Regions from separate parts of the Hylemonella sp. W303a genome, predicted to be linked through region 2. Evidence: predicted binding sites of a transcription regulator. Region 2 holds the regulator's gene; each other region holds the start of a gene.
The links. The regulator sigma-54, encoded in region 2, starts transcription at its own class of promoters, with help from an activator protein. The targets are predictions, from matches to a motif close to TGGCANGNAANCTGCTTT.
Positions count from the first base shown of each region.

Region 1: ACLBKS_RS16120 (isopenicillin N synthase family dioxygenase) is a predicted target of sigma-54. The motif match lies at 3,165-3,182, and genes of this name have one in related genera.
Region 3: mdoH (glucans biosynthesis glucosyltransferase MdoH) is a predicted target of sigma-54. The motif match lies at 2,736-2,753, and genes of this name have one in related genera.
Region 4: ACLBKS_RS05545 (circularly permuted type 2 ATP-grasp protein) is a predicted target of sigma-54. The motif match lies at 1,779-1,796, and genes of this name have one in related genera.

Region 1 is NZ_JBKFDG010000011.1:31,526-36,530, forward strand. It holds gene ACLBKS_RS16105 (FAD-dependent oxidoreductase) at 1-753, opposite strand, end outside; gene ACLBKS_RS16110 (hypothetical protein) at 891-1,061, shown strand; gene ACLBKS_RS16115 (bile acid:sodium symporter family protein) at 1,111-1,968, opposite strand; gene ACLBKS_RS16120 (isopenicillin N synthase family dioxygenase) at 2,087-3,079, opposite strand; gene ACLBKS_RS16125 (ABC transporter substrate-binding protein) at 3,341-4,372, shown strand; gene ACLBKS_RS16130 (nucleoside deaminase) at 4,369-4,875, shown strand; partial or broken gene ACLBKS_RS16135 (methyl-accepting chemotaxis protein) at 4,918-5,005, opposite strand, start outside.
Region 2 is NZ_JBKFDG010000004.1:12,943-17,947, forward strand. It holds gene gshB (glutathione synthase) at 1-137, opposite strand, end outside; gene lptA (lipopolysaccharide transport periplasmic protein LptA) at 449-1,153, shown strand; gene lptB (LPS export ABC transporter ATP-binding protein) at 1,188-2,015, shown strand; gene rpoN (RNA polymerase factor sigma-54) at 2,131-3,801, shown strand; gene ACLBKS_RS08555 (class I SAM-dependent RNA methyltransferase) at 3,821-5,005, shown strand, end outside.
Region 3 is NZ_JBKFDG010000003.1:53,771-58,775, forward strand. It holds gene ffh (signal recognition particle protein) at 1-531, shown strand, start outside; gene mdoH (glucans biosynthesis glucosyltransferase MdoH) at 618-2,726, opposite strand; gene ACLBKS_RS06485 (sigma 54-interacting transcriptional regulator) at 2,903-4,381, opposite strand; gene ACLBKS_RS06490 (hypothetical protein) at 4,378-5,005, opposite strand, start outside.
Region 4 is NZ_JBKFDG010000002.1:410,522-415,526, reverse strand. It holds gene ACLBKS_RS05550 (DUF2126 domain-containing protein) at 1-1,608, opposite strand, end outside; gene ACLBKS_RS05545 (circularly permuted type 2 ATP-grasp protein) at 1,951-3,456, shown strand; gene ACLBKS_RS05540 (alpha-E domain-containing protein) at 3,480-4,451, shown strand; gene ACLBKS_RS05535 (long-chain fatty acid--CoA ligase) at 4,642-5,005, shown strand, end outside.

The DNA.
Region 1 (5,005 bases), on a different contig from region 2:
GCTTGTACCCCCCTGGGCCACCGCCTTGCCCAGGGTGACGACCTCGTCCCAGGAACTACCGCCGGGCACCAGGTCGATCATCGAGAGCCGGTAGATCAGGATGAAATCGGGTCCCACGGCCTCGCGCGTGCGCGCCACGATCTCGAGCGGCAGGCGCATGCGCTGGCTGTAATCGCCGCCCCAGGCGTCGTCACGGTGGTTGGTGTGACGCGCGAGGAACTGGTTGATGAAGTAGCCCTCGCTGCCCATGATTTCCACGCCGTCATAACCGGCCTCGCGCGCCTTGACCGCGCAGTTGACGAAGGCTCGGATTTGCCGCTCCACGCCACGCGCCGACAAGGCAAAGGGCTTGAAGGGCGAAATCGGCGACTTGATCGCCGACGGCGCAACCGCCAGCGGGTGGTAGGCGTAGCGGCCCGTGTGCAGGATCTGCAGCGCGATCTTGCCGCCGGCCTCGTGCACGGCTCGGGTCACGACCTGGTGCCGACGCGCCGCGCCCGAGGTGGACAAAGTGCCCGCGAAAGGCTTGGCCCAGCCCGCCACATTGGGTGCGAAACCGCCCGTCACCATCAAGCCGACGCCGCCCTCCGCGCGTTCGCGAAAGTAGGCGGCCAGCTTGCTCAGATCGCGTCCGTCTTCCAGGCCGGTGTGCATGGAGCCCATGAGCACCCGGTTCTTGAGCCGGGTGAAACCGAGGTCCAAGGGAGCCAGCAAATGCGGGTAGGGGCCGAGGCCGGTTTCAGCAGTGGTCATGGTGGCGGAGATGGTAAGTCCGCGGACCCTCGAAGCAGCGCGGACCCAGACCCGGACAAACCCGGCAGCGGCGCTGCTAAAATGCGCGTTTCTCGTTCGAGTCACACCAAAGTCACACCACCCCAGAAGGATTTGCCATGGGCAACAAGATCGTCACCGAAGCAGACCGCAAGGCCACTCCCCGCCCCGTTCCCCCGAACGGTTTCTCCCTGCCCACCGGTGGTCGCGGCCAGCGCGTGAGCCTGGAGCGCGGTGTCGCCACGCGCAGCAAGAAGAACCCGGGCAAGCGTCCGAGCAAGGGTGGTTGATCCACTTCGCTCCGTTTCCCCGAAAAAGGCCCTGCTCGCAGGGCCTTTTTCATGCCCGTCTCAAAACCAGCACCCCAAACAGCGCGGCCGTCAGGTACATGCTGACCGAATAAATGGCCGCGGGCAACGCAAGCTGGAAATTGCCCAGCACCGACAGCGCGACGAAAATGGCCAGCGTCGAGTTGTGGATCCCGATCTCGAAACTCACCGCCGTGGCCATGGGCTTCTCCAGCCCGGCGCCGCGCGAGAGGTAGTACCCCGCGAACAGACTCAGCAGGTTGAAGGCCAGCACCACCGGCCCCAGGCTGATCAGCGTCTGGCTCAGCGCCGACGACCATTCCTTGACGATGGCGATCAGCGCAAACGCCGCCAGCACGGCCATGCTCAGCGCTTTCATGGGCCGCTCCATGCGCGCGGCGAACCCCGGGTTGCGGCGACGCGCCGCCATGCCAATCAGCACCGGCAGCAGGATCACGGCCACCACCTCGAACACCTTGCCGAACTGCAGGGGCACGATCTGCCCGCTTTGCACGAAAGTGGCGATGGCCCAGTTGGTGATCAGCGGCAGGCTGACGATGGACAGCACGGTGTTGATGGCGGTGAGCGAGATGTTCATCGCCACATTGCCGCCGAACAGGTGGCTGAACAGATTGGCCGACACGCCACCTGGCGAGGCCGCCAGCAGTAGCAGGCCCACGGCGTAAACCGGCGCCAGGCCCGTCATCACCACAAGCAGCCAGGCCAAGGCGGGCAGCAACACCATCTGGATGAGCAGCGCCAGCAATACCGCCCGAGGATGGTGACGTAGGCGCGTGAAATCGCCCCCCGTCAAGGACAAGCCCAGGCCAAACATCACCAGGGCCAGGGCGCCCAGCAGCAGTTGGGGCAGCAGGTCGATGAAATTCATGCGCGCGGCCCGCGCCGTTCATACGGCTTTGTTGTCATGGGGTCTCCTCGGTTTGTGAACCGGCCCCATGATAGGCAAGCCACGCGCTTGCGCCTGCCCGTGCTTACCCCGTGCGCGATCAATACGCCTTGAAGTTCGCCGCGACCCGCTGCTTCAGATAATCGCCCGCCGTGATGGCCGGGTACTTGCGGCCCGGGCCTTCGATCACGGCCGAGCGGTTGGCCTGGGCGAAGAAGGCCAGGCTGTAGCGCGGCCCCATGTACTCACCCGGCTGCGGATTGCGCACGCGGTGGAAGTTGCTGGGCAGGCGGTCATCGCTCCAGCGCATCAGCATGTCGCCAATGTTGCAAGTGATGGCTTCACCGTCGGGCGGGATCGGCGTCCAGGCCTGCGCATCCATCTCCTTGCCGGGGCAAACTTCCAAACCGCCCTGCCCCTGGCGCTGGTAGAGCAAGGTGAGGCAATCGAAATCGGTGTGCGCGCCGGCACGCCACAGATCCAACTTGTCCTGCGCCTCGGGCGGAATGGCGTAGTAATGCAGCAGGCGCAGCGTGCTCTGGTAGTCCGCTTGGTCGGGATCGTGGGCTCGCGTGAAGAAATCGGCGTCGAAGCCGAGCTTGTGCGCAAAGCAGGACAGCACCTGCATCCCTACAGTCCAACTCTTGCGCTCGAAGGCCAGCATGGCCGCTTGAAAGCCCGGCAACTCGGCCTCGGTGGGCCAGAGGTCCGCCATGTGGGGCCGGGTGATCTGGTAGCTCTCCTTCTGGTCCGGCGTGCCGGTGGAAGGCCGCACCTGAGCGCGGCTCTCCCAGCCCACATTGAGCGCCTTCTTGTGCGGGTATTGCTGCTTCACGAATTCCGGCAAGGCGAAGAAGCGCTCGGCCATGGCGAACGCAGCCTGAATTTCCTCGGGACAGATGCCGTGATGGATGAGTTGGAAGAAGCCCACGTCCACCGCTGCGTCCCAGAGCTGGTCGGCGATCTCGGCCTTGCGGGCTTCGAAGTTGGAGAGGTCGATGCGGCGGATTTCGCGCGCGGTGTCTAGCGTGCCCATCGCGCCCATGCGCGATTCTTTTTGCAGCTCGGTGAGGTCGTAAGCAGGTGCGGTCATGCCAATCTCCTGAAAGTTGAACTTCAAGAGCAATTTCCGGGCGCCGGACCGACCGACGCTGAACGCTTCTACTCCTGACCCAGCACAAGCAAAGTGCGGGCCAGCGTGGCCAATGTCTCTGTATACAAAATTGGCATATCGCTTGCTTGAAGACTCCCAAGAGTAGAAGCGTTCAGCGCAGGCTCAGCCAGCGCCCGGAAATTGCTCTGGAAACCTGGTCCAACCGACCAGGCACTCAACCCCTTCCAGGAGCATTGCCATGTGCGTCGTCACTTCCTCGGTACGTCTACTGCCCTTGCCGCTTCCACCCTCGCCGCCCCTGCGGTCTGGGCCCAATCCGCCCCCAAGCTCACACCCCTGAAGTTCACGCTGGACTTCCGCGTCACCGGACAGACCGCGCCCTTCTTCCTGGCCTTGGCCCAAGGCTACTACCGCGATGAAGGACTGGATGTGTCCATCGACGTGGGTGCAGGCTCGGTGACCTCCATCACCCGCGTGGCCAGTGGCGTGTACCAATTGGGTCTGGGCGATATCTCTTCGCTGATCGAGTTCCAGGCCCAGAACCCCGGCACGCCGGCGGTGCAGGCCGTCTACCAGTACTACAACCGCGCACCATTCGTGATCATCGGCCGCAAGGACCGGGGCATCACCAGCGACTTCCAGAGCCTCAAGGGCAAGCGCATCGCCGCGGCCGCCGTGGAGTCCACCCGCCGCGCTTGGCCCATGGTGGCCAACAAGCTCAAGCTCGGCGCCGATCATTTCCAATGGATCACCACTGACTTCAGCGCTCGCGACAACGTGATGGTGCGCGGTGACGTGGACGGTGCCACCTATTTTCACGACTCAGCCGTGTCGCTCTTCGCGCGCATGAACCCGCAAGAGCTGTCGGTGCTCAAGTACACCGAGGCCGGGGTGAACCTGTATGGCAACGCGGTGCTGGCAAGCCGCAAGTTGATCACCGAACAACCGACCCTGGTCGCGGGTTTTCTGCGTGCCAGCAACCGCGCACTGAAAGAGACACTGGCCAATCCAGCCGCGGCCATCGCCGCCATCAAGCAACGCGAGCCCATCCTGGACGAATCGGTGGAACTTGAACGCTGGCGCCTGACCGCGCAGTACGTGGCGGCAACTGACGTGGTCAGCCATGGCCTGGGCGACGTGCGCAAGGCGCTGCTGGAAGAGCAAATTGCCCAGGTGGCACAGGTCTTCGGCCTGCAAAACCGTCCCGTCGCCGACAGCGTGTTCGAGCGCAGCCTCCTGCCCACCAGCGCGGAACGCAGCTACAAGGCATGAGCATGAACCTGCCCGAGGAAGTCACCCTGGACGAGCGCGACAGCACCTATTTGCGCCAGGCGATCAAGTGGTCGGCCAACGGACGCGCGCGCGGCAACCGGCCCTTTGGGGCGGTCATCGTCTCGGACCGGGGCGAGGTGCTGGCCGAGGCCTGGTGCAACACCAGCGAAACCGGCGACTGCACGGGCCATGCGGAAACCAATGCCGTGCGCCTGGTCTCGCCGCTCGTGGACCGTGACACCTTATCGCGCGCGACGCTCTACTCATCGGCCGAGCCTTGCGTGATGTGCGCGGGCGCCATCTTTTGGTCCAATATCGGGCGCGTGGTTTACGGCATCGACGCGGTGCGGCTTCGGGTGTTTCGCGGTGAGCGGGCTGAGCAGCGCGACGCGGAGCTGTCTTGCAGAGACGTGTTCGCGGCGTCGCCCCACCCTATCCAGTGCATCGGACCGGCCTTGATCGCACAGGCCAGCGCCCCGCACCAGGGATTCTGGAAACGCTGAAACCCTGCAGCCCCGGTCGGGCGGTCCTGTCTCGACGAGGGCTCAGCGCAAGGACAGCAGCGCGGGTTGAGCACCGGCGCGGCCCGCGCTGGCACCCCCTGCTCCAGCGTTCGCGCCGTTCAGCTTGAAC
Region 2 (5,005 bases):
GACGCCCAGCGCAATTGACTGGGTTCGCAAGCCGCCAGCTCGTGACCTCGACGCGCTGCCTCACGCATCATGGCGTAGGTACTGTCTTTGGTGATCTTGAAGGATTCCAGCGGGTCGGCGATGAACAGAAACTTCATGCGCGGAAGTCTCGCACGAATTGCGAATCACAAGGACCGCTGCCCGGCAAAGGCCGCAAACACCGGGTGCCCAAGGGACCTGACCCGGGCTTACTGCAGTCAGGGACAAGCAAAACCCGAGCCAGTTTTCCGTGGTGTTTAAAATGGCCCTCCCTTTCCGCTTGCCCCTTCGGCTGGCCCCACCCGCACCGCCCCCAGCGGTTCTGTCCAGGTTTTAAAACGGCACACCGCCCATCCGTCCCGCGATGCCTTCCCGCTGCCCTCCGCTCCGCCCGTTTCTGTCTCGCTGGGGTCTCGCCTGGGGCGGCTTCATGCTCTTTCTGATGGCGGCCTGCCTGCCGGCGGGCGCCCAGACCAAGGCCGCGGGCGCATCCCCCAGCGCTGCGGCGACGCCTGCAGCGGCGGCACCGGTGACGCAGGCCATGCACATCGAGGCCGACGCGCTGCGCTACGACGACCAGCGCCAGATCAGTGTGTTCAGTGGCAATGTCGTGCTCACGCGTGGCGGCATCCGGATTGAAGGGCAGCGCATCGAAGTTCGGCAGGACGCGCTGGGCTATCAGTACGGCAATATCACCGCTGCCTTGGGCCAGCGAGCCCGGTTCACGCAATTGCGCGAGGGCATGGATGAAACCGTGGTCGCGGAAAGCAACACCATCGAATACGACGGCCGCACCGATGTGTTCAAGCTGCTGGGCGATGCCGTGTTGCGCCGCCTGCGCAGCGGCGCCGAAGCCGACATCATGACCGGCCAGGTGGTCGTCTACGACAACTTGAAGGACATCTTCACCATCGACGGCGCGCGCGCCACGGGCGGCGTGCCCCCCCGAACGGGGTCCGACACCCGGGTGCGCGCCACCCTGTCCCCGCGCGCCGCCACGCCTGCGACGCCGCCGGGGACTGCGGGAACGCCAGCGGCCGCGGGCAAGGCGCCGACCACGAACGGGGTGAAACAAGACTTGAATCTGCGCGACGACGCGCGCCTTGCCCCGACGCCCGCGCGCGGCGCTCGTTAACGCGCCCGCGCCCAAACCGGCCATCGACACACGCATGAGCGAACAGCACACGACCCCGGCGCCCGCCAGCGCCCCCGCCTCCACGAACCCAGCCACCCCCGCCGAGTTCGACCCCGCGCAAGCCAGCCGCCTGGAGGCGCTCAACCTCAAGAAGTTCTATGGCAGCCGCGAAGCCGTGAAGGACGTGTCACTCGCCGTGCGACGCGGGGAGGTGGTGGGTTTGCTCGGCCCGAATGGCGCGGGCAAGACCACCAGCTTCTACATGATCGTGGGCTTGGTGCGCGCCAGCGCGGGCGCCATTGAAATCGATGGCCAGCGCGTGGAACACATGCCCATCCACCAGCGCGCGCGCATGGGCCTGTCTTATCTGCCCCAGGAAGCCTCGATCTTTCGCAAGCTCAATGTCGAGGACAACGTGCGCGCCGTGCTGGAACTGCAGCACGACGAGCAGGGCAAGCGATTGAAGCGCGCCGAGATCGAACACCGCCTCACCAGCCTGCTGCAGGACCTGCGCGTGGAAAAGCTGCGCCTGTCGCCCTCGCTGGCGCTTTCGGGTGGTGAACGGCGCCGCGTGGAAATCGCGCGCGCTTTGGCCACGCAGCCGCGCTTCATCCTGCTGGACGAGCCCTTCGCGGGCATCGACCCCATCGCGGTGATCGAGATCCAGCGCATCATCAGCTTCCTGAAGTCGCGCGGACTGGGCGTGCTGATCACCGACCACAACGTGCGCGAGACACTGGGCATCTGCGACCACGCCTACATCATCAGCGAGGGCCGCGTGCTGGCCGAAGGCACGCCCGCCGACATCGTCAACAACGCCGACGTACGCCGCGTGTACCTTGGCGAGAACTTCAAGATGTGAGTATGTGGGCCCCCATGCTTGTCACTCCCTGCACTGCGCTGCCCCCTGGGGGGCCTTCGCGCCTTGGGGCGGCCCGGCGGCGCGCGCGGGCGCACGCTTGAGAACGGTTTAGCGCATGAAGCAAAGCCTCTCGCTGCGCATCTCCCAGCATCTGGCGCTCACGCCCCAGCTACAGCAGTCCATCCGCCTGCTGCAGCTGTCCACGCTGGAGCTGAACCAGGAGGTGGAGCAACTGCTGGACGAAAACCCGTTCCTGGAACGCGCCGACGAGAGCGCCGAGCGTGAGGCATTTGGTCTGGAGCAAGCTGACACACCGCCGGTGAACGACGACGATCACGGCGACACGGTCAGCAACGGCCCCCTGGAAGGCCCCTCCGAGCACATCCATGAGACGAGCGTCGAAGCCGCCAGCGACGAGGCGACGACCGTGGATCTGGCCAGCGACGGCGACTGGGAAGGGGACGGCAGCGTCGATCTGGCCCCGGACGACAGCGAGTGGGGCGGCGACGCTCCCCCGCGCAACGGCAAGCAGGACGACGACGACGCAGCCGACGCCACCGAACTGGCACGCGCGCACGAAACCCTGCAAGACCACCTGCGTCAGCAAGCCTTGGCCTTGCGGTTGACGCCTGCCGACCGCGCCGCGCTGCTCTTCCTGATCGAGTCGCTCAACGACGACGGCTACTTGGAGGACTCGCTGGAGACGTTGGCGGCCAGTCTGGCGGGCGACGACGCCGAGCAACTGGAAGGTCTGCTGGAACACTTTCAGATCGCGCTGCGCCTGCTGCACCAAATGGAACCTTCGGGTGTCGGCGCGCGCTCGTTGAGCGAATGCCTGCGCCTGCAGTTGCAGCAGCAGATGCAGCACCTCGCGCCGCCCCCCCTTTCGACCTCGAGCGCACAACAGGCGAAACAAGACGCCAGCGGCACGCTACGGCAAACGCTGACTCAGGCGCTGCGCTTGATTGAACAAGCTCCCGAATTGCTGGCGCGGCGCGATCTGCGTCGACTGACCCAGCTGACCGGGGGCTCGGGTGCGGCGGGCGAGGCGCTGACGCGCGAGGCTCTGGCCTTGATTGCGCGGCTGGAGCCCAAGCCGGGTCGCCGTTTCGTGGACGTCGAGCGCCACATCATCACGCCCGATGTGCTGGTGCAGCGCGTGGGGGGCACGGCCAGCAACGCGCGCTTTCGCGTCATGCTCAACCCCGACGTGATGCCCCGCCTGCGCGTGCACGACATCTACGCCAACGCGCTCAAGGGGCAGCGCGGGTCGGGCGGCGGCACGCGCGACGCCAGCAGCCATGCCGCGCTGCAGCAGCGCCTGCAGGAAGCGCGCTGGTTCATCAAGAACATCCAACAGCGCTTTGACACCATCCTGCGCGTGGCCAATGCCATCGTGGACCGGCAAAAGAATTTCTTCGTTCATGGTGAATTGGCGATGCGCCCGCTGGTGCTGCGCGAAATCGCCGACGAGCTGGGTCTGCACGAATCCACCATCAGCCGGGTGACCACGGCCAAGTACATGTCCACGCCTTTCGGCACCTACGAACTCAAGTACTTCTTCGGCTCGGGCCTCGGCACTGAATCGGGCAGCAGCGCCTCCAGCACCGCCGTGCGCGCGCTGATCAAGCAGTTCGTCGGCGCGGAGAACGCCAAGAAGCCGCTGTCCGACAGCCAGCTGTCGGAGATGCTCAAGGAACAAGGCATCGAATGCGCGCGCCGCACCGTGGCCAAGTACCGCGAGACGCTGAAGATCGCCCCGGCGAATTTACGCAAGACGCTCTGAGCGCCCTGCCTCCCCTCTCATGAATGATCTACAGCTTTTCCTGCCCTGCGCTGCTGGCGTGGAGGATTTCCTCGCAACCGAGGTCCAGGCCATCACGGGCGCGCCCAGCGAGGCCCTGCGCAAGGGCCGTGGCGGTGTCGGGGTGCGGGCCAGCTGGCATGACGCGCTCAAGCTCAACCTGCACAGCCGCTTGAGCCAGCGGGTACTGGTCCAACTGGCTCACCGCCCCTACCGCGACGAACAAGACATCTACGAAGCGGCCAGCAGCGTCGCTTGGGAGCTGTGGTTCACCGCCCAGCAGAGTTTCAAGATCGAGCTGACCGCGCAGCACAGCCCGCTCAAGAGCCTGAACTTCGCCACGCTTCGCATCAAGGACGCCGTGGCCGACCGCTTCCGCGCCAAGGGCGGTGCGCGCCCGGACGTGGACACGCAATGGCCGGACGCGCGCATCCATGCCCACCTGACGCGCGAGCAAGTGACGCTCTACATCGACACCTCGGGGGAACCGCTGTTCAAGCGTGGCTGGCGCGAAGACAAGGGCGAAGCACCGCTGAAAGAAACGCTGGCTGCGGCAATGCTGGCGGCCTCCGGCTGGGGTGGCGTTTGGAACCCCGGCGCCGGGCCACTGCCGCTGTACGACCCCTGCTGCGGCAGCGGCACCATCGCCATCGAGGCCGCGCAGATCGCCTGTCGCATGGCCCCTGGGCGACAGCGCCGCTTTGGCTTCGAGCGGCTGCTGCCCTTCCAGGCCGCGGCCTGGCAGCGCATCAAGGCCGAGGCGGAAGCGGCCATCACGCCCTTGCGCGAGCCGCTGGTGTTCGGCAGCGACGTGGCCCACCGCATGGTGGACTTCGCCCAGCGCAACGCCGAGCGCGCGGGCGTGGCCAGCGCCATCGAGTTCCGGGGTGGTGACGCGCTGCAGCGCATGCCCCCCAGCACCCAGCCGGGTGTGCTGCTGCTCAATCCGCCCTACAACGAGCGCATCGCCGTGGCCGGCATTGCACGCGGTGGCCGCGCTGGCGGGCCGATGCGAGGCGGCGCGGACCACGGCGCGCGCGCGGTGCGTGAAACGGCGCAGACCGAGGACGGCGGTGAATTTTTCTCTCGCCTGGCCACGCACTGGAAGAAGAACTACGCGGGCTGGACGGCCTGGGTGCTCACGCCCGACCTCAAGCTGCCAGGCCGGATGCGCTTGAAGGAAACC
Region 3 (5,005 bases), on a different contig from region 2:
GTCTTCGACGCCGAGCGTCACGCGGGGCGTGTGCTGGGCATGGGCGACATCGTGGCCCTGGTTGAGCAAGTCACGGCCAACGTGGACATCGAGGCCGCGCAAAAACTCGCGGCCAAGGTCAAGAGTGGCGCGAGCTTTGACCTCAACGATTTCCTGGCTCAGCTTCAGCAGATGAACCAGATGGGGGGCCTGGCCAGCCTGATGGACAAGTTGCCGGGCCAGCTTGCCGCCAAGGCGGGTCAGGTGGACACGGCCAAGGTCGAGAAAGACATGCGCCGCAAGCAGGGCATCATCCACAGCATGACGCCCAGGGAGCGCAGCAAACCCGAACTCATCAAGGCCACGCGCAAGCGTCGCATTGCCCTGGGCGCTGGGGTGCAGGTTCAGGACGTGAACCGGCTGCTCAAGGAGTTCGAGCAGATGCAAGACATGATGAAGAAGATGAAGGGTGGCGGCCTCATGAAGATGATGAAGCGCATGGGTGGCATGCCAGGGATGAAGGGCCTGCCGCCCGGAATGCCGCGTCTTTGACTCTTTGATTAGCGCGGCGCCGCTGTGACAGCCGTGCTGCCAGCCCGTGCGGGCTGGCAGCACGCCAGGCTAGGAAGAGAAGATCATTAGCTTCCCGCATGCCGCCAAGCGCGGCGCAACACGGCATGAGGCCACGCCTCTTGCGGGATCAGCAGCCATTGTCTCGCGCGCAATGCCGAACCCAGGCCGGGCTGGCTGCTGAGCACCGTCAGCGGCGCGGCCAGCAGCAGCGGAAGGCCCACGGGCAGCAGGATGAGCAGCAGCGACCACAGCGGATAACCGATGTCCGCAGCGTTCCAGGACTCAAAGGCCGCCACACCGCCCACCAGCAGCAAAAGTGCCAAGCTCGCCGGCGCAAATTGGCGCAGAGCGTGCGCCCACGGCACGGCGGCGGCTTCGCGCGGCGGGGATTTCCACTCCAGCTTCCAGCCGGTGAGCGCGATCAGCACGAATAGGCTGTGAGCGATCATGCGGATGGGTGCCTGCAGCAGGGCCAGCAGCGCTTCCAGCAAGGCACTTTGCAGCAGCTTGCGCGTGCCACCGTGGAAATGCTGTTCACGCTTGAGCAGCACCGCAGTCAAACCCAAGAGGCGTGGCACGAAGAGCAGGCACAAGGTCCAAGCCCAGAGCCAGCCCAGATCGCTGTTCAGCGTTCCCGTGCCAATCCACGCGGAGCCCAGACCCGCGTGGCCCGCACCGTTGAACCACAGCACGCCGCCCAGGGTGAGGAAGGCGAGCCACAGCGGCGCGGAAATGTAGGAGAGGGCCCCCGTCACGAACATGGCGCGGTGGACGGGGTGCATGCCGGGCTCGGCCATCAGCCGGGCGTTTTGCAGATTGCCTTGGCACCAGCGGCGGTCGCGCTGCAGCTCGGCCAGCAGGTCCGGCGGCTGCTGCTCGTAGCTGCCGCCCACATCCGAGACCAGCCAGACCTCCCAGCCCGCGCGGCGCATCAGCGCGGCTTCGACGAAGTCGTGCGAGAGGATGGGACCGCTCAGGCCGCCCTGGCCCTCGATGGGCGCCAGTCCGCAATGCCGCATGAAGGGCTCGACGCGGATGATGGCGTTGTGTCCCCAGTAGTGCGACTCGCCCAGTTGCCAGAACTGCATGCCCAGGGTGAAGAGACGCCCCGTGACGCGGCTGGCGAACTGCTGCGCACGCGCGTGCAGCGTGACGTGCCCCACGGCCTGGGTGGCGGTCTGGATGATGCCCGCCTGCGGATTGGCCTCCATCAGCTTGACCAGGGTGGCGAGCGCGTCGCCGCTCATCACGCTGTCGGCGTCGAGCACGACCATATAGCGGTAGTCCCGTCCCCAGCGGCGGCAAAAATCCGCCACGTTGCCCGCTTTCCGGTGCGTCCGACGGCGGCGCGCGCGGTAGTAGACCTCGACCTGCGGCAGACCGGCCTGGGCGTGGCTGGCGGCCAGCGTCGCGCGCAGCTCTTCCCAGGCCGTGCGCTCTGCAGCCAGCACCTCAGGGCGACTGCTGTCGGACAGCACGAACACATCGAATTGTCCGGCCGCGAAGCCTTGGGCACGTGCCGTCGCGGACAGCGACTCGCAGGTGGCCCGCAAGCCTGCGAAGACCGTGGACACGTCTTCATGGCAAATCGGCATGATGACCGCGGTCCGTGCTTCGAGGTTCATGCGGTGCTGCCGCACGGCCCGGCCCGAGAGCGCATGGCGGTCGCCGCGCAGCAGGACCCAGGCCCCCATCAGCGCCGTCACGAAGCCGGAGGTCACCCAGGCCGACAGCAGCGCGTACAGCGCAATTTGGGCGATTTGCATCCAGCCAGCCAGGGCGGTCGGCGCCAAGGGCTGGGCATGCATGAACAGGGCCGCGGTGCCGGCGGTGGAGGCCGCGATCAGCAGCATGAAGACGCGGCGGCGTTGGTGACCGGCGCGTTGTCGCGCGGCATTCGAGGCCTGCGCCGCTCCTAGGGGCTGCGCTGAAGGTGACCAAGGCGTCAGCAGGCGCCGCAGGGTTGCGCTCAGGCCCAGGCCCACGCCTCGCCAGAAGCCCACCCAGGGTTGGGTAGGCATGCTGCCGCGATGCAGGGGCGGGGCGGTGGCGGCGTCGTGCGTGCTGTCGCAGGTGGACGACAGACCCGCTTGTGTTGAGCCGGTGCCAGCCGCAGAGGCGGGGCCACCGCCGTCTGAAGAGCGGGTGGAGAGACGGGAAGAGAGTGCAGGCATGCCCTGATCAGGGCAAATGCCGTGCCACCCCAAAAATTTCTTTTTAAATCAACGGCTTGTGATGGTTTTTCAGAGCGAGCGGTAAAGTTTCGTGAAAAAGTTCCGCTAACCCCTTGTTTTTGTCGCTGCGTGGCGACAAAGGCCCGACGGCCTCAACGCCATACGGTAAAAACTCCTTATTCATCAAGCACTTGGCCATGTCGTTCTGGGGCGACAGATGAATTCGATGACGGGGGCGAACTGGTTCCTGGGACATTGGTCTCGCCGCCCGTCTTGAAGCGACCTGGGGTCAGTCCGTGCTTTTGCAGCAGACGGTAGAACTCGGTGCGGTTGCGGTCCGCCAGGCGCGCAGCGTCCGCCACATGACCATCGGTCAGCTTCAGGAGATTGACCAAGTAGTCGCGTTCGAAGCGCTGTTTTGCTTCGGCATAGCTGAGTACCTCGACCGAGGGGGTGCGCAGCGCGCGCTGCACCAAGGTCAGGGGCACCAAGGGCGTGGTGGCCAAGGCGCAGACCTGTTCCACCACGTTGTGCAGTTGGCGCACATTTCCTGGCCAGGGCGCGGTGGCCAGGGCCTTGAGTGCCTCGGGCGCGAAGCCCGCCAGCTTGCGCCCTTTTTCCTCATTGCCGTATTTGCCTGCGAGCTTGCGTAGAAAGTGATTGGCCAGCAGCGGAATGTCCTCGCGCCGCTCCGCCAAGGTGGGTAGGTGCAGCGTGACGACATTCAGGCGGTAATACAAATCTTCGCGGAAATGGCCAGCGGCGAGCGCGGCATCCAGATCACGGTGGGTGGCGCTCACGATGCGCACATCCACCGGGATGGATTGCGCCGCACCCAGCGGGCGCACCGCGCGTTCTTGCAGCACGCGCAGCAACTTGACTTGCAAGGCCAGTGGCATGTCTCCGATTTCGTCCAGCAGCAAAGTGCCGCCGTCCGCCGCCTGGAAAAGCCCTTTGTGGTTGGTGTGCGCGTCTGTGAAGGCACCCTTGACGTGACCAAACAGCTCGCTTTCCAACAGGTTTTCCGGAATGGCGCCGCAGTTCACTGCGACAAACGGCTTTTTCGCGCGCGCGCTGGCGTTGTGGATGGCGCGTGCCAGCAGTTCCTTGCCCGTTCCGCTGTCGCCACGCAGCAGCACGCTGGCGTCGCTGCGTGCCACCATGCGCGTTTCGGCCAGCAGTTCGGCCATGCGGGCGGAGCGGCTGACGATGTCGGCGCGCCAAGGTTCGTTCGCGGCTGTGCTGGCCGCGGCGGCGGTGTCCGAGGCGTGGGCGCTGTGCAGCGCGAGGGCCTGTGCGATCTTGTCGAGCAGCTCCTTGCCATCGAAGGGCTTGGTCAGGTAGGTGTAGACACCGCGCGACGTGGCTTCCACCGCGTCTGGAATGGAGCCATGCGCGGTGAGCAGAATGACCGGCAGCATGGGGTGTTGACCGTGGATTTCATCGAACAAGGCCAGTCCGTCCTTGCCTGGCAGTCGCACGTCCGACAGCACCAGTTGAGGACGTTCCAGCGCGAGCTGGGTCAGCGCAGTTTCCGCCGAGGCGGCCGTGAGCACGCGGTAGCCCGCGGCCTCCAGCCGCAAGGTGAGCAGGCGCAACATGTCCGCATCGTCGTCGACGACGAGCAAGGTGGTGGAGACTGGACTGGCGCTCATGGCGTGGAACCCGCTTTGTCCGGGTCGGTGTGGGGGGAGGGCGGGTTCGCAGGCCCGGGCCCGATCGGAGCCTTGGAGGAAGGCAGGGGCGTCGCCTGAGGCAGGCTGTCCTCAACGGCGCGCATCGCGGCGATCTGGCCGTTCAACTGCTCGATGCGTTGCTGCCGTTCACGCAGAAGTTGTGCCTGTTGATCGTTGAATTCTTGCAGGCGTTGTTGCTCTGCGCGCAGTGACGCGAGCCGCAGCGCAAGCCGCTGAGCAAACGCAAGTTGTTGCTCGTGCAGCGCGCTGTGGCCGTCTTGGCTTGCCATGGCTTGGAGGCGTTCGATTTCAGCGTCCAGCGCGTCGGGCGACAAGGCGCACAGCGCCTCGGCGTAGGCGAGCGCCTCGGCGGCGGTGCCCAGATCTTTTGGGCGTGTTGGCACAGGCGTGGCGTTTGGGATGGGAGCCGTGTCCGTGACCGGCTGCCGATCCAGAAAAGGCAAATCCACCGACAGCGACCAGCTCGATGGCGGCCAGAGCTGGGCCGCGCAACCGGCCAATTGACTTAGCCCGACTGCGATGACGCCAACTGTCAGCAGACGCGCGCACTGACGCATCCGCAAGTTCGGGCGCAGTGAGTGA
Region 4 (5,005 bases), on a different contig from region 2:
CACAAGGTACATGCGCTCATCTCTAAAGAACCAAGGGCCGGTGCTCCAACGTGAACCGCCCAGCGTCGGGCCCGCGCCGGCCTGCAAGGGGAGTGCGTAACCCACCACAGCGTCCAATTTCTGGCTGAAGACCCGCCGCAGCCGTTGGCGTTCCAGTTCGTCGTCCAGCCGGGCGTGAAAGGGATCCACATTGACCGGAAGGCGCCGCTCGCGCCACAGGTAGTACCACGTGTCTTCGTAGCCGGGCTGAATATAACGAGTGTTCAGCCCCAGCTTGCTGGCCAGGGTGTGGGTGAAGAGTTGGGCGTCTTCACTGCTGTATTGACCCGGAGATCGTTCGTCGGCGAACAAGCCTGGGTCGTGCCAGATGGGCTCGCCATCTGCCCGCCAGCAAATGGAGAGCGCCCAGCGCGGCAACTGCTCACCCGGGTACCACTTGCCTTGTCCGAAATGAAGAAAACCGCCTTGCCCGTATTCGGTGCGCAATTTGTGCACCAACTCGGTGGCGTAGCCACGTTTGGTTGGACCGAGTGCATCGGTGTTCCATTCGGGTGCATCCCGATCACTGGTGGCGACGAAAGTGGGTTCGCCGCCCATCGTCAGGCGCACATCGCCGGCCTGTAGCTGGCTCTCCACCTGTTCTCCCAGGGCCATGATGGCGGCCCACTGTGCGTCGGTGTAGGGCTTGGTGACGCGAGGAGACTCATGGATGCGCGTGACCTGCATGTGGTGCGAAAACTCGACGTCTGCCTCGTCCCCCTCGCTGGCGGGGGCCGCCACCGAAAACATGCCTTCGATGGGCGCGGCGCCCGACGGTTGCGGGGTGCAGGCCAGGGGAATGTGACCCTCGCCCGCCATCAGACCACTGGTGGGGTCCAGACCGATCCAGCCCGCGCCCGGCAGATACACCTCGCACCAGGCATGCAGGTCTGTGAAGTCCACCGTGGTGCCGCTGGGACCGTCGATGGCTTTCACGTCGGGCGTCAGTTGGATCAGGTAACCCGAGACAAAACGTGCCGCCAAGCCGCAATGCCTGAGCAGGTTGACCAGCAGCCAGCCGGAATCGCGGCAGGAGCCGCTGGCCTTGCGCAAGGTCTCTTCGGGTGTCTGCACGCCAGGCTCCAGCCGGATGAGGTACTGGATGTCGGTTTGCAGTTTCTGGTTGAGCGCGACCAGGAAATCCACCGTGCGACGTTTTCGCAAATCAATGCCATCCAGATACTGCTTCAGCAGCGGCGTGAGTGGCGCCGCCACCAAGTAGGGCGCCAGCTCCTCACGCAAGGCTGGGTTGTAGCTGAAAGGAAAATGTTCTGCCTCGGGCTCCAAGAAGAAGTCGAAGGGGTTGTAGACCGCCATCTCGACCACCAGATCGATCGCGACTTGAAACTCTCGTGTCTTCTCCGGAAAAACCAGCCGAGCCTGGTAGTTCGCGAAGGGGTCCTGCTGCCAGTTGATGAAGTGTTGGGCTGGTTCAACCCGCAGCGAATACGAGATGATCTTGCTGCGGCAATGGGGTGCGGGCCTTAGCCGCACAGTCTGCGGACCCAGTTGTACCGGACGGTCGTACTTGTAGTGGGTGACGTGCTGGAGTGCGGCGTGGATGGACATGGCGCGATGAGTGCGGGGAGGGTGGAGGCTCGTTGCTGAGCCGTGCGTGGCGGCAGATGACGGAGAGTGAAGTATTCAATCCCGGTGCGGTTTGATGAGCTTATAGCAAGAGCTGAGCCAAAGGCCCAGGCATGCGAACGCGCCTCATCCGAGGCCCCTATTCGGGGGGTAGGCCCGGAATTTGCTGGTACCCTTGTGCTCAGCTCATGCAAAAGCCGTTGCAGGCAGCGGAGTGCGGACCGTTGGCGCGGCGTGGCTGCGGCAACGTCTGAAACCCATGACTGCAAGCTGTGGCGTGGGCATGACCGGAAGATCGGAAAGACCAGAACAAGGCTAGGCCGCATGTTGAAGTTTGACGAGATGTACCTGGAGTCCGGCACGTTGGCTGCTGGCTTGATGAAGCAGGGTGGCGCCTCGGGCGCGCAGTTCATGACTCAAGGCGCTGCCAGCGATATTCGTGCGCACTATCAGGCGTATGCGCAGTGGCTCTCAGCCCAGAGCCCTGATGCGATGAAAGCCCGGCGCGAAGAAGCCGAAATGATCTTTCGGCGCGTCGGCATCACTTTCGCGGTCTACGGCGACAAGGACGAGGACGGATCGGGGACAGAACGGCTGATCCCCTTTGACTTGATTCCTCGCATCATTCCCGCTGCCGAGTGGAGCGGCATGGAGCGTGGCCTGGCGCAGCGTGTGACGGCCCTCAATCGCTTCATCCATGACGTCTACCATGACCAGGAAATCCTGCGCGCCGGCGTGATTCCGGCTGAGCAGATCCTGCACAACGCGCAGTACCGTCCCCAGATGATGGGGGTGCATGTGCCCAACGACATCTACTCTCACATCAGCGGCGTCGACATCGTGCGTGCGCCTGATGCCGATGGCGTGGGCCAGTACTACGTGCTGGAAGACAATCTGCGCGTACCCAGTGGCGTCAGCTACATGATCGAAGACCGCAAGATGATGATGCGGCTCTTCCCCGAGCTGTTCAACGCGCACCGCGTCGCGCCAGTCGAACACTACCCAGACCTGCTGCTGGAAACCCTGCGCGCGTCCGCCCCCGACACCACGGGCGAGCCCACCGTGGTCGTGCTCACGCCCGGCATGTACAACAGCGCCTACTTTGAGCATGCCTTTTTGGCGCAGCAAATGGGCGTAGAACTGGTGCAGGGGCAGGATCTGTTCGTGCGCGATGGTTTTGTCTACATGCGAACCACGCGTGGCCCCAAGCGCGTGGACGTGATCTACCGTCGGCTTGACGACGACTTCCTGGACCCGCATGTGTTCCGCGCGGATTCGACCTTGGGGTGCGCCGGGTTGATGGAGGCTTACTGTGCGGGCCACGTGACCCTGTGCAATGCCGTGGGCACGGGTGTGGCGGACGACAAGTCCATCTACCCGTATGTGCCCGCGATGATCGAGTTTTACCTCGGCGAGAAACCCATCCTCAACAACGTGCCCACCTACATGTGCCGCAAGCCCGAGGATTTGAAATACGTGTTGGCCAACCTCAAGGATTTGGTGGTCAAGGAGGTGCATGGCGCGGGCGGCTACGGCATGTTGGTCGGGCCAGCCTCGACTCGGCAGCAGATCGAGGACTTCGCGCGCGTGCTCAAGGAGAAACCGGGCAACTACATCGCGCAGCCCACGCTGTCTTTGTCGACTTGCCCGACATTCGTCGAGAGCGGTATCGCCCCACGGCACATTGACTTGCGGCCCTTCGTGCTGACGGGCAAGACCGTGCAGATGGTGGCGGGTGGCTTGACCCGCGTCGCGCTCAAGGAAGGGTCCCTGGTGGTCAATTCTTCGCAGGGCGGGGGCACCAAGGATTCCTGGGTGCTGGAAGTCTGACGTCGGCTTGAGGAGAAGTTTGAATGCTATCGCGTACCGCCGACCATCTGTTTTGGATGAACCGCTACACGGAACGGGCCGAGAACACCGCCCGCATGCTCAGCGTCAACCACGAAACCGCCATGCTGCCGCAGTCCGCGGCTGTCGCCTTGCTGGGCTGGCAGAGCCTGTTGTCCATCAGCGAACTCTTGCCTGCCTACACCGCGCGCCATGGCGAGGTGACGCCTCGGGACGTGATGGCCTTCATGGTCAGCGACGAAAACAATCCGTCATCCATCGTTTCCTGCTTGCGCGCCGCGCGTGAAAACGCGCGGGCCGTGCGCGGCAGCTTGACCACCGAGGTCTGGGAGACGCAGAACCAGACCTGGCTGGAGTTCAAGCGCATGCTGCGCCTGGGCGACCTGGAACGCGACCCGGCCCGCCTGCTCGAATGGGTCAAGCATCGATCCCACCTGTCGCGCGGCGTGACCCTGGGCACCATGCTGGTGGACGAGGCCCTGCATTTCATGCGCCTGGGCACTTTCCTGGAAAGGGCCGACAACACGGCGCGACTGGTGGACGTGAAGTTCCATGCGGTGCAGAGCGAGTTCTTTGGCAATGCCGACGAAAAAGATCGCGCCTACGACTTCTACCACTGGAGTGCCATCCTGCGCAGCGTTTCGGCCTTCGAGATCTACCGCAAGGTCTACCGTGACGTGATTCGTCCGGAGCGCGTGGCCGAGTTGCTGATCCTGCGCGCTGACATGCCGCGTTCCCTGCATGCCAGCATGGCCGAGGTGGTGAAGAACCTCAGCCTCGTGGCAGGTGAGAGCGCGACGGAAGGCATCGCCGAGACGCGCCACCTGGCAGGCAAGCTGCTGGCTGAATTGCAGTACGAGCGCATCGACGACATCCTGGCCACGGGCTTGCACGCCTTCTTGACCAAGTTTCTGGAACGGGTCAACGACATCGGCGCGCGCATCAGCCGCGATTTCCTGGTGCCCGAGCTCGCCTAACGATTGGCGCTTTAGGGCAATGGACTCCGTGCGTGGTGTCCTTTGCCGTTGTCAGTCTCCGAGGTGACGGTTTGACCCTGGGGATAATCTGGAGGTGGGGGCGGGCTTTGGCGCTTTCCCGGATGCGCGCCATTCATGGGGACAGCTAGTCTGGTTGCTTGGCAGTTTGCCGCACCAGGAGTTCTTTGGCATGTCCGCGCAGAATACTTCCTCGCCGTTATCGGTCTCGCATAGGCATCCTCATTACGCTCATTGGCCCAAGCGCCTGCCGCACGCGATCACACCCCCGCAAACTTCGCTCTGGACGAATCTGGCCGTCAGCGCGCAACGTTACGCCGACAAGCCGGCAATGGCATTTCTTGGGCAGGTGATGTCGTATTCGGAACTGGCTCGCCAGGCCGAACGCATGGCGGCCTTCCTGTATAGCCTTGGGGTGGAGCATGGCGACCGCGTGATCCTGGACATGCAGAACTCACCGCAATTGGTCGTCGCGCATTTCGCCATCCTGCGTGCGAATGCTGTCGTGGTGCCGGTCAATCCCATGAATCGGGCCG